Regions from separate parts of the Alteromonas sp. S167 genome, predicted to be linked through region 4. Evidence: predicted binding sites of a transcription regulator. Region 4 holds the regulator's gene; each other region holds the start of a gene.

Region 1 (3,431 bases), on a different contig from region 4:
GCATCGCCCGTGCAAATAAGGCCGGTAGTTGATTGCAGCGTATCAATTTCACTGGCAGCAGACGCGGCAGCCTGCATTAAAGCTTCATTACAACGGTAGTCTTCTGGCATACCAGCACACTGGCCCAGCTTATAGCCGAAATGTGTAAGATCGGCATCGTGGTGAATTACATGGCTGGCAATAACCAAATCGCCAATATTGAGGTTCTTATCAAACCCGCCCGCTGAACCGGTATTTACGACAGCATCTGGCGCGTATTGTTCTATCATAACGGTAGTAGCAATAGCTGCTGCAACTTTACCGATACCGCATTTTACAAGCACCACTTCCATATCGTTAAGTGTGCCTTCGTAAAAAGTCAGGTGTTTCCACTGCGTTTCTTTTACATCCCAAAGAGAAGCTTTAAGAAGCGCAACTTCTTCATCCATTGCACCTAAAATACCAATTTTTTTCATAGTGTTACCGATATGCGTTGAAAGGGGGTTACGCGCTAGTGAAGCGCACTTACGATGTAATTGTATAAGGAATATTGGGAAACTGACAGAAAAATGCCTTTGTTACCGCTATTTTGAGAGTAAGAAAAATAGCAAAGCAACAAAGGCTAGGGGAAGAGGTACTACAATTTGTTACGCGGCTGCTGGACGACTTGAGCGAATAGGGCGCGTGGGGCGCTTTGGTGGCTCTGGGTTGTGTGTTGGCAGTTGTGCCATTTTCTGCTGAATACGGCGATAAGGAATAAGCTTATTTTCAAGGCATTCGCGAATATCGTCAACGCTGTAACCCGACTTCACCTTAATGCGAGCATGTGGTAAACCTGCAGCATCTAATGCGCCAGTTACAAACCAGTCTTTTTGTGATTTGTATCCGTCTTTACCTTGGTTGTGTACTAGGTCAATCGCAAGTACAGGGCTCATGTCTGTTTTATCAACCAATACAAAATCAAGCTGTCGGCTTGACGCTCTGCTTATCGCTTGGCTTGCTGTTTTCTTGTTTGTGGTTTGACGTACCGATACTAAGTCGTTTAAACGCACACGACACACAATGCGAAACTCTCTACCCATCGCTTGCTCAATAAGGTTAAGGAAAGAGTGCTCAACAGGAGTAAAAAGCTGTGGCTTTCTACGAAACGGAAATGCAACGCCACCATCAGACAGTTTTATGGCGCCTAGTGCAACGACAATAAGTAACATCATCAAAATAATTGCCAATTCCATTGTTATCCTCACAAAAATCAGTAAATAGCCATGTCAGAAAAATGACGCTTAGTTAAACCATTCAAGATGTATTACTGATTTTGCAAGGCAGATGCCAAAAATGATCTAACAACAAATATTTGTGATGTAATAAGCCCAATAAAGGTCCAAGTAAGAGCTATGTATTTAATTTTTAGAGGTTTTAATTTTGGGGAACCACAAGGATATCTACTTGCGATCCTGCGTTATCAGGTGAAATGACAATGCGCGTTTGATTATTTTCTGACGTTAAAAGGGTACGTTGGTTTACTGGCGCATGCACTTTCAGCGATGGTATACCTTGCTGGTAGAAAGCGACAACTTGGTCGTTTTTCTGCTTAGTGTGGTACACCATAGCCGCAGGTATCTGGGTCTCAAACTGCTGACATTGTGTAGCGTCGTCGGTAATTGAAACATCGTGAAATGATGAAGGGCACGACACAGTGTCAGGCTGCGATAATGATTGTGTAGCGTCAGGTTTGTCGCTATCTGTATGGCTGTTAAGTGCGAGTGTGTCTGCCTTTACTGGCGCTGAAACCACTGATGCAACCAATGCCAAAGAAAACAAAGGCTTTAAAAGTAATAATGTAGTTCTGTGTTTCAGCATAGGGGTACTCGTTATTAACCTGTTGCCAGCAAAGATTTGCTGATAGCCGCGCTTGTTTAATGAAAATAGTAGAGCGGAACCACAAACACTTCAACTACTACAATGGCTAAATAGCGGGTTATTTTGCCATTTTTAGGTATACACTTGGACACGATGGTATAAGCCGACTATTTGCCCTGTCCCACACCTTCAACTTTTTTCTTCAAACGTTCGACGTTTTTCACAAAATAGTCGTAATATGGATGTGCTTTGTCGGCAACTTCTAATGCTTTTTCAGCGAAATTCAGCGCTTGGGCTAGCTGATTTTGACCTTCATATCCATATACCACACCCGTTATCGCATCGGGGTTTTTGGGGTGGTGAGACATATTGTGTTTGAAAAGTGTCATGGCCAATTCGGGTTGTTGTTGCCAGTTAAAGTAATAACCCAATTGACGAACTACGTTCTCGGGCGGTGTGTCGTCTACTCCCCATTGTTTACCTAGCTGCTTGTAATAGTTATCAATGGTTTGCATGTCAGGCGTAACGTTTTCAGGCGCAAAGACTTTACTCATAAAAAACGATTGATAGGCGTGAAAGATGCCCGCGGTTGATGTTAAACCATGCGACACCCCGTCGTGTTGGTCAATAACCGTTTGAATTTTCGGATTTTCAGAGCTCTCAAAGCTAGCAAGAAGATTATCGTAATAAGGGCGCATAGGAAGCCCTTCATTACCCATATTCATGTACAGATAGGTATTTGTGGTGGGCTTAGAAGAAAGCCATTGCTTGGTTCGTTCAACCATGGCGCCTGTATTCCACCAAACCGCTGGGCTGTAAGCAATATGCGCATCAAACAGTGCTGGGCGTTCTTGCATAGCATATAAACTAAACACCCCTGCTGCTGAGGCGCCGGCAATAATTCGCGTCGAATGGGTGCGATAACGCTTTTCAACATCAGGGATCAATTCATTTTCTATAAATGATAGAAACTTATCAGCGCCACCACCAAGGCCAACCGGACCATTGGGATCCTCATTTACGGTAGGATACATATCGCGTAGTCTGTCGGTATTTTCAATAGCAACAATAATGACCTGTGGTGCAGCATCATTTTCCTGTAGCCTGCCTAGTACCGCCTCCATTAAGGGGATATTTTGGGCGCCGTCTAAACGATAAATAACGGGGTAATGCTGCTCAGTGTTAGCATAGTCTTTTGGTAAAGAAACCGAATACTGTCGCTGTTCGTCGAGTACTTCTGATTGAAGTTGTATTGTGTCGTAATCCTTTGCTTGCGCGGTGAACACTATAGAAAAATAGCTGGTGAGCGCTAACAACCATTTGAAATACTTCATATTTATCCCTGTTTTTTTCTCCCACTCTAGCAACTTTTAAAAGAATTGTATGCTTCTTATTTCGGTATTGTTTTTGTATAACGCTGTGCGCTTAGCTTTTATGGGTAGTTGAGCCAACACACTCCCTTAGACATGTTTTCTGCGGACCACGGCTTTAAAGCGTGACGCATTTATTGGTTTTTCGCCTTTTGTAAAGTGGTATGAACTTATCTGTCTTCCTATTCGTTAACATTTTACGTCGACGTGAAAACTAGCCTC
Region 2 (3,431 bases), on a different contig from region 4:
CCACATATTTTGCAATGGCGTAATCTTCACAATCTCCTCTGGAATGACCGAAGAACTCAGAAGGCGTTGCCCAATAATCGGTTTGTTTAAATACAATGTCGTCGGTTGCGTATTGAATGTGTTCGTCGAAAAACGCATTTACGCCAACAAGTTGGTCTTTAACAGATTTGTTTTGAAGGGTTCCAAGTGTGGTCTGGAGTGCTTTTACGTCTGGCGCGTTACGTGGTCCAAAATTATTAATCACTACCTGTTCGAGTTTTGGAAACTCAATAGTTAGTTGAGCCCTCATTTGCTGAGCAATTGCCATAATAAGCAGTGCCAGTAACGCTAAACAAGTTGACGCAATTTTAGACCAAGTCATAGGTGCAGAGAGTTCTCAACGTATTAAACAAATGAGCAGATTTGTCTAATTACAATCGATACTCATTTAACACTTTTTTATACGTATAGCACGCCAAACAGGGAAAACCAATTATCATTTTGGAGGGTATTTAGAGCGTGTTGACCCTTTCGGTACTCTTTTTGTTCATTCCAAGCGAGTTTCAGGCAATGAACGAGTTGCGTGGTTTGGTTATTCCAAATTAGCAACGAGAAAAGCAGCATGAGACTCGCTTGGATGAACCTTTCAGGCAGCAATTGTTTAGCATTTATCCTGCGTCTGTGCACACTGATGTAGATAGCTACATTACGTGTACACTTCCTTGTCTAAATGCTAAACACTTTGCTGCAAAAACGTACCGAGAAGGTCAGCACGCTCTAGCCCGACTATTTTTTAACAACAAAGTCCTGCTCTTGAATATTTGCAATGATTCCCTCTTCCTTACTGACAAGCGTAGAAGATTTTGCATAAGCAGTTTTTACTACGAACGTTCCGGGATAGAGCTTGTACTGTAGGTACTTACGTCCCCGGCTGTCAGTCAGCTCTTTCGCTTGATACAAGAACAACTCGTCGTTTATATCAATGCCGTTATCTCGCCCAAGTGATACTGACACTTTGTCATAAGTAACGCCTAGAACGCGCCCTGTTACTGGCTGACAGGCCACCGTTTCTTGGATGTCGAGTATTGCTGTTTGAAGTGTTTTATCGATGGCTTTACCATATTGCGTGCGCCAGAACATTGCAGAAAATTCATCTACTATTTCAAAACGATCGAATTCCCAAGGTGCTTCATTTTGATAGGTGTTGCTAAACAACTGTCCACCGCTAACGCCATCATAAACCCTCAGCGTAATACGAAAATTACGCATGGATTCACCGTTTGCCCAAGGCAAAAACACGGAAGGTGCTTCTGTAGTAATACTTAAATCATCAATGGTGCCGACCACCACGAACTGTGTATTGCTAAGTGTCGACAGTGTTCTTACATTCTCATCAGTAAACTCGTTTTTGAATTTAGCGGTATGCGGTGCAATGTGAGTCATTTTCATTGACTGCGTGTTCAGGCGCATTGTTTCTGCAAAACGTTGAGTTACCGCCTCGTCAAAATGGGTAATGCTGCCTTGCGCTAACTGTTGGCGGTTACGCACAAGAAAATGGGTGCTAGAAAAGTGTTTTTCATCATTTTGCGCGCTACAGGTTTTCATTTTTGGAAAGATGTCGGCTCTTACACTTACCGTTACCATACCATCGCTATACACTTCGTCGATAAGTTCAAGACGTTCAACTTCACCTGTTGAGCGAATGGTCATTTCCTCGTTTTCTAATAGACCGTTAGTAAGCGTATGCACGCTCTGAATAGAGGCGCCAGCAAATAGCATGGCTTGTTTTAGCGCTTCTTCAGTCGCTACGCGTTTTGCTTGGGCTCTATTGCCATCAATAACCTTCGCCTGCCCCTTTGCCTCGAACCAAGCGGCATGGCTTTGCCCTCCGTTTAAGAAAAGTAGGCAAGTTAGCGCCATCATTTTCATCATGGAAGCGATATAAAGCATAGATTTAGCATGTAGCACAGGGCACCTCTGCGTAACTAGTTTGTGCTTTGTCACAGGCTTTTAAAATATAAAGCAAGTGTCATATTGAATTTCGTTAACAAGCTATGCCAGAACAGTGCCAGAAAAGCGCCATGAAAAAGTAAACGAGAGCTGGACTAAAGCTGGCTTAAAACAAACGGGCTTACTTCTTGCTTACTTTTATAAAGTCAAATTAAACGCCGTTTCTTTGTAAAGGAAACAGTTAAAGGCCTCAGTGCTTTGTAAGGAGTAACCTTATGTCGTTACCAATTTTTTCGCGCATGCGCTCTGTGTGCAGGTTTGCAGCGATTGCCGTCGTTTTGGGAATAACCGGCTGCGGGATAATCGACAAACATGTCGAGTATGAAACCATCGAGCCCGACACTTACCCAACGCTCACGGCAATAGGCTATGCGCCTATAATGTCTCAGCGAGGAGAAAGCGACAGTATAAAACGCATTATGGCGATGAAAGCGTCCAAGCTTGATGCTTACAGAGAGCTTGCTGAACAGGTTTATGGTCAGAAGCTACAGGGCGATCAGGCGTTATCCAGCCTGGTTGTTGAAAGCGAAACCCTAAGAGCATCAGTAGAAGGTGTTATTCGTGGTGCGAAAGTTGTGAAAGCTTACCCTGTAGGTGATGACACGTATGTTACCGAACTATCGTTAGATATGAAGCAGGTATATGATTTGTATTTAACTACTGCAAAGCCAAGAAGGGTCAGGGAAGTTAAGTATTACTAACAAGTAATGTTTAGTTAATAGGTTGTAGCACGTAGAATCAAAAAACGCCCATCAGGTGGGCGTTTAACGCTGAACGCCTTAAATCACGACCACGTTTAGGCGCTTACCCCAGAACCTAAAGTTCCACCTTTAGGTTTGCCTTTTTTGTCATAAGTCAGCGACTCTTTTGCTCGCACTTCCATCATCAAATTCCGCAAATGTGTGAGGCGTAGCTGTCCTTGCTCAACGGCTTTTTGATTAACTTGAGTGCGATACTTGCAGTCGTCTAACAGTGATTTGGCTTGCTCCATCAGCGCGTCGTCTTCAGCTTGCATACTGCCTTGAGCGCTAATAGCTTTTTCAATTTCAACGTCAGTTTTCTGTATAACTTCTAACAACTGAGTTTTGTCATCAAGCAGTTTCATCAATGGCTCTGCTTCACGTGAGCTAATAAGCTGCAGCTCTTTCTCAAGCACTGCAGCAAGAGTAGAAAGGTGTTCAACCTGTCTTTTTAAAAGCTCTGAAACAGATGATGTTTGTGACGTCACACAGTGTCCTTAACAGTGAATTACTTTGAACTAAAAATCTCAGATTCCAATTTTGCTATTTTATTCGCTAAAACCTCTGGATTTACTCGATACTCGCCGCTTTGAATCGCTTTTTTAAGGCGATCAACCTTTTCTTGGTTTACTGGCGCTTCAGAGCCTTTTTTCTGAACCTGATTTAACTGTTGTGCAGATTGCGTCAATGAAACTGAATCTT
Region 3 (3,431 bases), on a different contig from region 4:
TTCTCGCCACGAACCACTAGATTTTTATTCGGTAGAACATCTACAACCGTTACCGAAATCGAGCCCTGTAAACTGTTAGTCTGGTTCGCCGCTGCATCGCCAGTAAAGTCATTTGAAGCACTTAAACCTAGCTGAATTGACTGACTACCAATGTTTATCGCATCGCCCCCAAGCCCTGTGATAGGTTGCAAATCGGCGTTAGTATCTCGTGACGTTGCAGTATTAGCCGACTTTGTTGCAGCAGTATTTTCGCTTAAAACTACCGTTATAATGTCGCCTACTTGCCTTGCTGTTACGTCTGAATAAAGACTATTAGCAAGATGTGGCTTAAAAAGAGAACCATTTTCTACTACCGACTCTCTTGGGTAATCAGGCACCACAGGTGCGTAAAACGGGTCGTTCGCTTGAACTCTGGTATCTGGCGTGCTTTGACAGGCTGACAACAGTGCGCAAGTAATAAGGCTAATTGCAATACGCATATTAAAGCACTCCTACAGCTGCTGAATAACCTGACCAAGCATCTGATCCACCGATGAAATAACTTTCGAGTTCATCTCATACAGTCGCTGGCTTTCGATTAGGTTTACCAACTCTTCGGTTACGTTTACGTTAGACGTCTCAAGCGTTCCTTGTGAAATCATACCCAAGCCTTGCAGGCCAGGAATGCCTTGGATAGGTGCGCCACTTGATGCCGTTTCAACGTACAGGTTTTGACCTACCGGCTGAAGGCCCGTTGGGTTAACGAAGTCGGTAACGTTTAGCTGCCCAAGAAGCTGAGGCTCAGCTTGCCCACGAATGCTTACGCTTATTTGACCATCTTGAGAGATAGTGATTTGCTGCGCGTCAGGTGGAATTGTAACCTGAGGCTGTAATAGATAACCCGCACCCGATGTTACAATTTGGCCTTGGTCGTTCATGCTAAATTGACCGTTTCGGCTGTAAGCCAAGGTGCCATCTGGCTGTAGAATTTCAAAATAGCCGCGACCTTGAATTGACAAATCTAGCGCGTTTTCAGTAGTTAAAAGGTTGCCTTGCGTGTGTGCTTTCTGAGTTGATACTACTTTTGAACCTGAACCTAACATAAGGCCAGAGGGTAGCTCAGTATCAGCAGATGAACGCCCACCAGGCTGGTTGATGTTCTGATAAAGCAAATCTTCAAAAACAGCGCGGTCTTTTTTAAAGCCCACCGTTGAAGCGTTGGCAAGATTGTTCGATACCACAGAGACATCAGTTTGTGCAGCATCTAAACCAGTTTTACTAATCCACAGAGCTGGATGCATGTTAACCTCCAACGTTGCAATAACAGCAACGAATAAAAAATAAATTTATAAGATCCTAAGCAGCATGTTGCCGCGTGTGTCGAGTTCTTCGGCCTGCTTCATGACTTTGACTTGTAGCTCGTAATGACGCTGTAAACTAATCATGTCTACCATTTCTTCAACCGCATTAACGTTCGAGCCTTCTAACATGCCCGACATCACTTTTACGTTGGCGTTCGCTGGCGCCACTGATCCGTCTTCCATACGAAACAAGCCGTCATAGCCTCTTTCCATGTCTGCATAATTTGGACTTACAAGTTTTAAGCGGCCAACGTCTTCAATCACATTGGCAGGCGCGCCAAGCTGACGCATAGATAAAGTGCCATCTGATGCGATGGTTAAATTGTCCAGCGGAACGGGTAAAAAGATGGGTCCATTGTCGCCTAGCACCATGCGTCCGTGGACATCTGTCAAAATACCGTCATCACCAAGTTTGAAATTACCGTCTCGCGAGTAAGCCTCTTGGCCGTTTTCATCTTGAACGGCAAACCAACCGTCACCTTGAATAGCAACATCCAGATCTCGGTCGGTCTTAATCATTGGGCCAGATTCATAGTTGTTTGACGGGCTTTCAGTCATAGAGAAAACACGTGTAGGTAAGCCTTCACCGTAGGCGGGCATTGACCTAGCCTGCTCAAGCTGAGCTCGAAAGCCTGTTGTTTGCGCATTCGCTAAGTTATTGGCACGTACACCTGTACCCAATAAATCTTGAGAAGCACCGCTTGCTGCAATATAGAGAAGTTTGTCCATGACTGACTTTTGACTCTAATTAAACCTTACTAGGGATTTTGCAAGGGCAGTGCCAACGTGTGCTTTTTTAGAACAACCGAAAGAAAAAATCACCTATACAATTGATTATGTTAGATAAATAGAAGTTACAACTTACAGAAAAGGAACGTTATTGCAGTGTCTAAACAACAAAAAACGATAGTAAGCGGAATGGGAATGCCGCTTACTACCGTGGGATGAAACTATTATTAAGTAGTCGTGTTATCGAATGCTATTACTATCGAATGTTAAGGATAGTCTGATTCAACGAGTTGTTAACCTCGAGCGCTCGCGAGTTAGCCTGGAAGTTACGCTGAGCAATGATCATGTCGATTAGCTCAGTCGTTAAGTTAACGTTCGCCTGCTCTAACGCAGATGAGTTAATCTCACCGAAAGTACCTGTGGTAGCTTCACCAGCTAACGCTTCACCAGAAAGAATACTCTCTTTCCACTGCGTACTACTTTCCTGTGTTAAGCCTTGTTCGTTAGAGAAACGCACCAGTGCAACACGCACAATAGGTTCTGATGTACCGTTAGAGAATGTAGCTCGAACTAATCCATCTGGGCCAATGTCGATCCCCGTTAAACGACCTACCGGCAAACCATCTTGCTCAAGTGATGTTACTTCAAATGCAGAAGCAAACTGTGTTGGTTCGTTTGGCGTTGCGCCATTAACATCAAGGTTAAAATCGATGCTAATTTGCTGCGTTGGATCTGAACCGTTAGCCAGAATAGTGGCCCCTAGCGCCTCTGTCTGCATTTTAAAATCAAGGGTTGGCAGGCCGTCAGGTGTTTCCATGTTAATGAAATCACCACCTTGAGAGAAAATAAGCTTAGACGCAGTAACCGCATTACCTGTGTTAGCACCTACCGCGTTTACAGCTGTCGCAGGGTCTGTGTCTAAACCATTTGAATCGGTCATATCTACTAATGTGTCATCGACAGCAGTTGCAACAAACCATTCATTATTAACACCCGGTGTCCCATCTTTTATGAAGTAGTATGTCATTACATGGCTATCGCCAAGTGAGTCATACACGGTAACAGAGGTTGCCGCATTGTAAGTAAGCGGATCTTCAGGGTTGAAATCGGCAGGATCTAATGCTACGTCACCTGCAGGGAGGTTCATTCTAATATCAACTTCAGATGTCTGCTGCGGGGAACCGGATGAGTCGGGAATACGCACTGGTACTGTTGTGCTCAGTGCTACCGAAGAACTTGTACCATCACTGTTCACAGGAAACCCCATTAGGTTGTCACCGTTGCTGTTAACAACAAAGTTATCACTATCCAGTTTAAACTGGCCTGCACGTGTAAAAGAAAAGTCTCGGGACGTAATTTCGG
Region 4 (3,431 bases):
GGGTTTTTAGGTAGGTTTCGAACGTCAATGCTTACTGCCACTTGGTCATATTCATCAACCACAGTGTGGGTTAGGGTAGGCAGTAAGTTCACGGGAATATTGTCTACGCAATAGTACCCTAAATCCTCTAACGCTCGCAGTGCGACCGATTTCCCTGAGCCTGAACGACCACTGATAATAATCAGCTTCACCTTGCCTCTCCCTTTATTAAAATCTTAAGCACGCACTGCTTATTGCAGTGAGATCATATCTCTTACGACGTTAGCCCAGCGCTTTTATTATATCGTCGCTGGTGGTTGCGCGTCTTATTGCTTTTACGGTGTCTTTATTGTTCAGCTTGCCAGCTACGGTGGCTAGCGTTTGTAGGTGCCCTTCGGTTTGTTCTTCTGGTACCAAAAGTGCAAAAAAGATATCTACCGGCTTTTCATCAATAGCATCAAAATCGATTGCTGGTGTACTGGTTACCACAATTGCAATAACTCTATCAAGACCAGCTAAGCGTCCATGGGGAAGGGCGATACCGTTTCCAATGCCGGTGCTCCCCATACGCTCTCGCGACATTAGGCTGTTTAATACAGTAGCGCCGTCTATATTCTCATTATTTTTAGCCGCAATGTCGGCAATGATTTCTAGAATACGCTTTTTACTATTACATTGAACCGCACACTCGGTGCGGTCCAAACTTACGATGGCTTGTATATCCATACTTAATTAACTACTAATGTTTTTTGAGTTTTTCCTTATGCTTGATTACCTGCCGGTCGAGCTTATCAACCATGCTGTCAATCGCCGCATACATGTCGGTATTTTCTGAGGATGCGAATACTTCAGCGCCACTTAAGTGAACTGTCGCTTCGGCTTTTTGATTTAATTTTTCAACGTTCAGGATGACATGCACATTAGAAATGTGATCAAAGTGACGTTCAAGTTTGCTGAACTTCGTATCGACATAATTACGCAAAGAGTCGGTGATTTCGACATGATGACCAGTAAGGTTGATTTGCATATTTCGTCTTCCTTATATTATGTAGCCCGTTAAATAAGGCTTTTGCGTTGGTTCGACGGCGGGATCGATAACGATTCCCGGTATTTTGCTATTGTTCGCCGGGCAACTTTAATGCCTTGTTCGGCCAACAATGAAGCAATCTTGCTATCACTTAGCGGCTTGCTAGGTTTTTCAGCTGCCACTAACTTCTTGATCAATGCACGTATCGCTGTAGATGAACACTCACCACCCGACTCGGTTGCTACGTGGCTCGAGAAGAAATACTTCAATTCGAATATACCGCGAGGCGTATGCATATACTTTTGCGTGGTGACGCGTGAAATAGTGGATTCGTGCATATCTACCATTTCTGCGACATCATTGAGAACCATTGGTTTCATCATTTCTGGGCCATGCTCAAAAAAGCCCATCTGTTGCTGCACAATACAATTAGCAACCTTCATTAAGGTGTCGTTACGCGACTCTAGGCTTTTGATAAACCATTTGGCTTCTTGCATGTGTGAGCGAATAAACTGCGAGTCGCTACTGTTTTTTGCACGACGACTCATTGCAGCATATTGTTGATTAACGCTAAGTTTTGGCAGGCTATCAGGGTTTAGCTCTACCACCCAGCGCCCGTTCTTTTTGGTAACCGATACGTCTGGAATAACGTATTCGGGTTCTTTAGTAACTAAAGCACTACCAGGGCGAGGATTCAAGGTTTGCAGCAAGCGCATTGCTTCGCGAAGCTGATCTTCTTTCAAACGGCTTTTACGCATGAGCGTACGGTAGTCTTTACTGCTAAGAAGGTCTGAATATTCTTCAATAAGCTGCTTGGCTTCAGCAAGCCACGGTGTGTCCTCAGAGAACTGACGTAGCTGCACCATAAGGCACTCTTGTGGAGAACGTGAGCCAGAACCAATGGGGTCGAACATTTGAATACGTTTTAACACGCACTCTACTTCATCCATTTCAATTAGCTCATCGCTGTCTTCGTCTAACACTTCCTCAGCGTTGACCGCTTCTAGAATATCTTCAAGTGACACGGTTAGATAACCCGACTCATCAATAGAGTCGATGATTGCCATGGCAATGGCTCTGTCGGTATCAGAGAAAGGGGTTAAACGCATCTGCCACAGCAAGTGTTCTTGAATGTCTTCGGTAGTTTCGCCCTGAAAAATTTGTTCGTCATCACTGGCTGGGCCAGGCGCGGGCGCAGAAGAGGCCGAGTAGTATTCATCCCACGTGCTGTCTATGGGAAGTTCGTCTGGTAAATCGTTCTTTTCAAGCGCATCTCCGGCTTCTAACGTATCGCTTGAAGCCGTAGGTTGAACATCGCCACTGTCGTCGTTGTCGATGTTGTTCTTTTCACCTTGAGGTTCGTCGTTGCCTTCTTCAACTTCTAAAAGCGGATTAGAGTCCAGCGCTTCTTGAATTTCCTGTTGAAGGTCAAGCGTAGAAAGCTGCAGCAGTTTGATAGCCTGCTGAAGCTGAGGTGTCATGGTAAGTTGTTGGCTAAATTTTAGCTGTAAAGATGGTTTCATCTACGTCTTATTTAAATACTTTAAATTGAATACACCAAGAGCGAAACTGAAAAAATGACAATCCGGTTACTTTAACTATAGCCTGAATTGTTCGCCTAGGTATACATCCCTAACTTTTTGATTACTTAAAACCTGTTCTGCGGTTCCCTGCGCAATTAATTCGCCATGACTCACAATGTACGCTTTCTCACAAACATCCAATGTTTCTCGTACGTTATGATCGGTGATAAGAATGCCTATGCCTCTATCACGAAGATGTTGAATGATCTTCTTTATATCATTAACTGATATAGGATCAACACCAGCAAATGGTTCGTCTAGCAAAATAAACTGTGGTTTCGCCGCCAGCGCTCGCGCTATTTCAACACGACGTCTTTCACCGCCCGACAAACTCATCCCCGCACTATTACGTATATGGTTAATATTAAATTCATCAAGTAGTGCGTCGGCTTCTTCTTCTTGTTGTTGTGAATTTAAATCTTTACGCGTTTGTAAAATAGCCATGATATTTTCATGCACAGTAAGCTTTCTAAAAATAGACGCTTCCTGCGGGAGGTAGCCAATTCCGCGGCGTGCACGTTCATGCATAGGTTGGTGAGTAAGCTCATTGTCGTCTATTTCAATTTTGCCTTTGTCTAGCGGAACAAGGCCGACAATCATATAAAATGTAGTGGTCTTACCAGCGCCATTCGGACCCAATAGCCCAACAATTTGCCCTGTTGATACCGATAAGCTAACGTCGCGCACGACTTGTCTGGCTTTATAGGCTTTTGCAAGGTTCTTTGCACTTAACGTCGCCATAACTATTCGTTACCTTCGTTGTCTTTTTTGTCGTCTTGAGACTTTGCTTTTCGAATGGTTTCAGGTGTAAATACGGTGGTTACTCTGCCATCACCATCGGT

The links. The regulator sigma-54, encoded in region 4, starts transcription at its own class of promoters, with help from an activator protein. The targets are predictions, from matches to a motif close to GTTGGCACGNNNNTNGNNT.
Region 1: the regulator sigma-54 is predicted to act here: its motif matches at 1,295-1,313, upstream of V7R35_RS05540 (DUF2726 domain-containing protein).
Region 2: the regulator sigma-54 is predicted to act here: its motif matches at 2,034-2,052, upstream of V7R35_RS01035 (flagellar assembly protein T N-terminal domain-containing protein).
Region 3: the regulator sigma-54 is predicted to act here: its motif matches at 2,108-2,126, upstream of flgF (flagellar basal-body rod protein FlgF).

What each region holds. Positions count from the first base shown of each region.
Region 1 is NZ_JAZETR010000002.1:524,213-527,643, reverse strand. Features, by position in the region: gene V7R35_RS05545 (5'-methylthioadenosine/adenosylhomocysteine nucleosidase) at 1-455, opposite strand, end outside; gene V7R35_RS05540 (DUF2726 domain-containing protein) at 627-1,214, opposite strand; gene V7R35_RS05535 (hypothetical protein) at 1,396-1,839, opposite strand; gene V7R35_RS05530 (alpha/beta hydrolase-fold protein) at 2,007-3,173, opposite strand.
Region 2 is NZ_JAZETR010000001.1:261,183-264,613, forward strand. Features, by position in the region: gene V7R35_RS01030 (transglutaminase-like cysteine peptidase) at 1-361, opposite strand, end outside; gene V7R35_RS01035 (flagellar assembly protein T N-terminal domain-containing protein) at 766-1,947, opposite strand; gene V7R35_RS01040 (LPP20 family lipoprotein) at 2,229-2,690, shown strand; gene flgN (flagellar export chaperone FlgN) at 2,786-3,217, opposite strand; gene flgM (flagellar biosynthesis anti-sigma factor FlgM) at 3,238-3,431, opposite strand, start outside.
Region 3 is NZ_JAZETR010000001.1:269,625-273,055, reverse strand. Features, by position in the region: gene flgH (flagellar basal body L-ring protein FlgH) at 1-479, opposite strand, end outside; gene flgG (flagellar basal-body rod protein FlgG) at 492-1,280, opposite strand; gene flgF (flagellar basal-body rod protein FlgF) at 1,326-2,069, opposite strand; gene flgE (flagellar hook protein FlgE) at 2,326-3,431, opposite strand, start outside.
Region 4 is NZ_JAZETR010000008.1:219,255-222,685, forward strand. Features, by position in the region: gene rapZ (RNase adapter RapZ) at 1-191, opposite strand, end outside; gene ptsN (PTS IIA-like nitrogen regulatory protein PtsN) at 262-705, opposite strand; gene hpf (ribosome hibernation promoting factor) at 719-1,006, opposite strand; gene V7R35_RS13775 (RNA polymerase factor sigma-54) at 1,036-2,529, opposite strand; gene lptB (LPS export ABC transporter ATP-binding protein) at 2,605-3,330, opposite strand; gene lptA (lipopolysaccharide transport periplasmic protein LptA) at 3,333-3,431, opposite strand, start outside.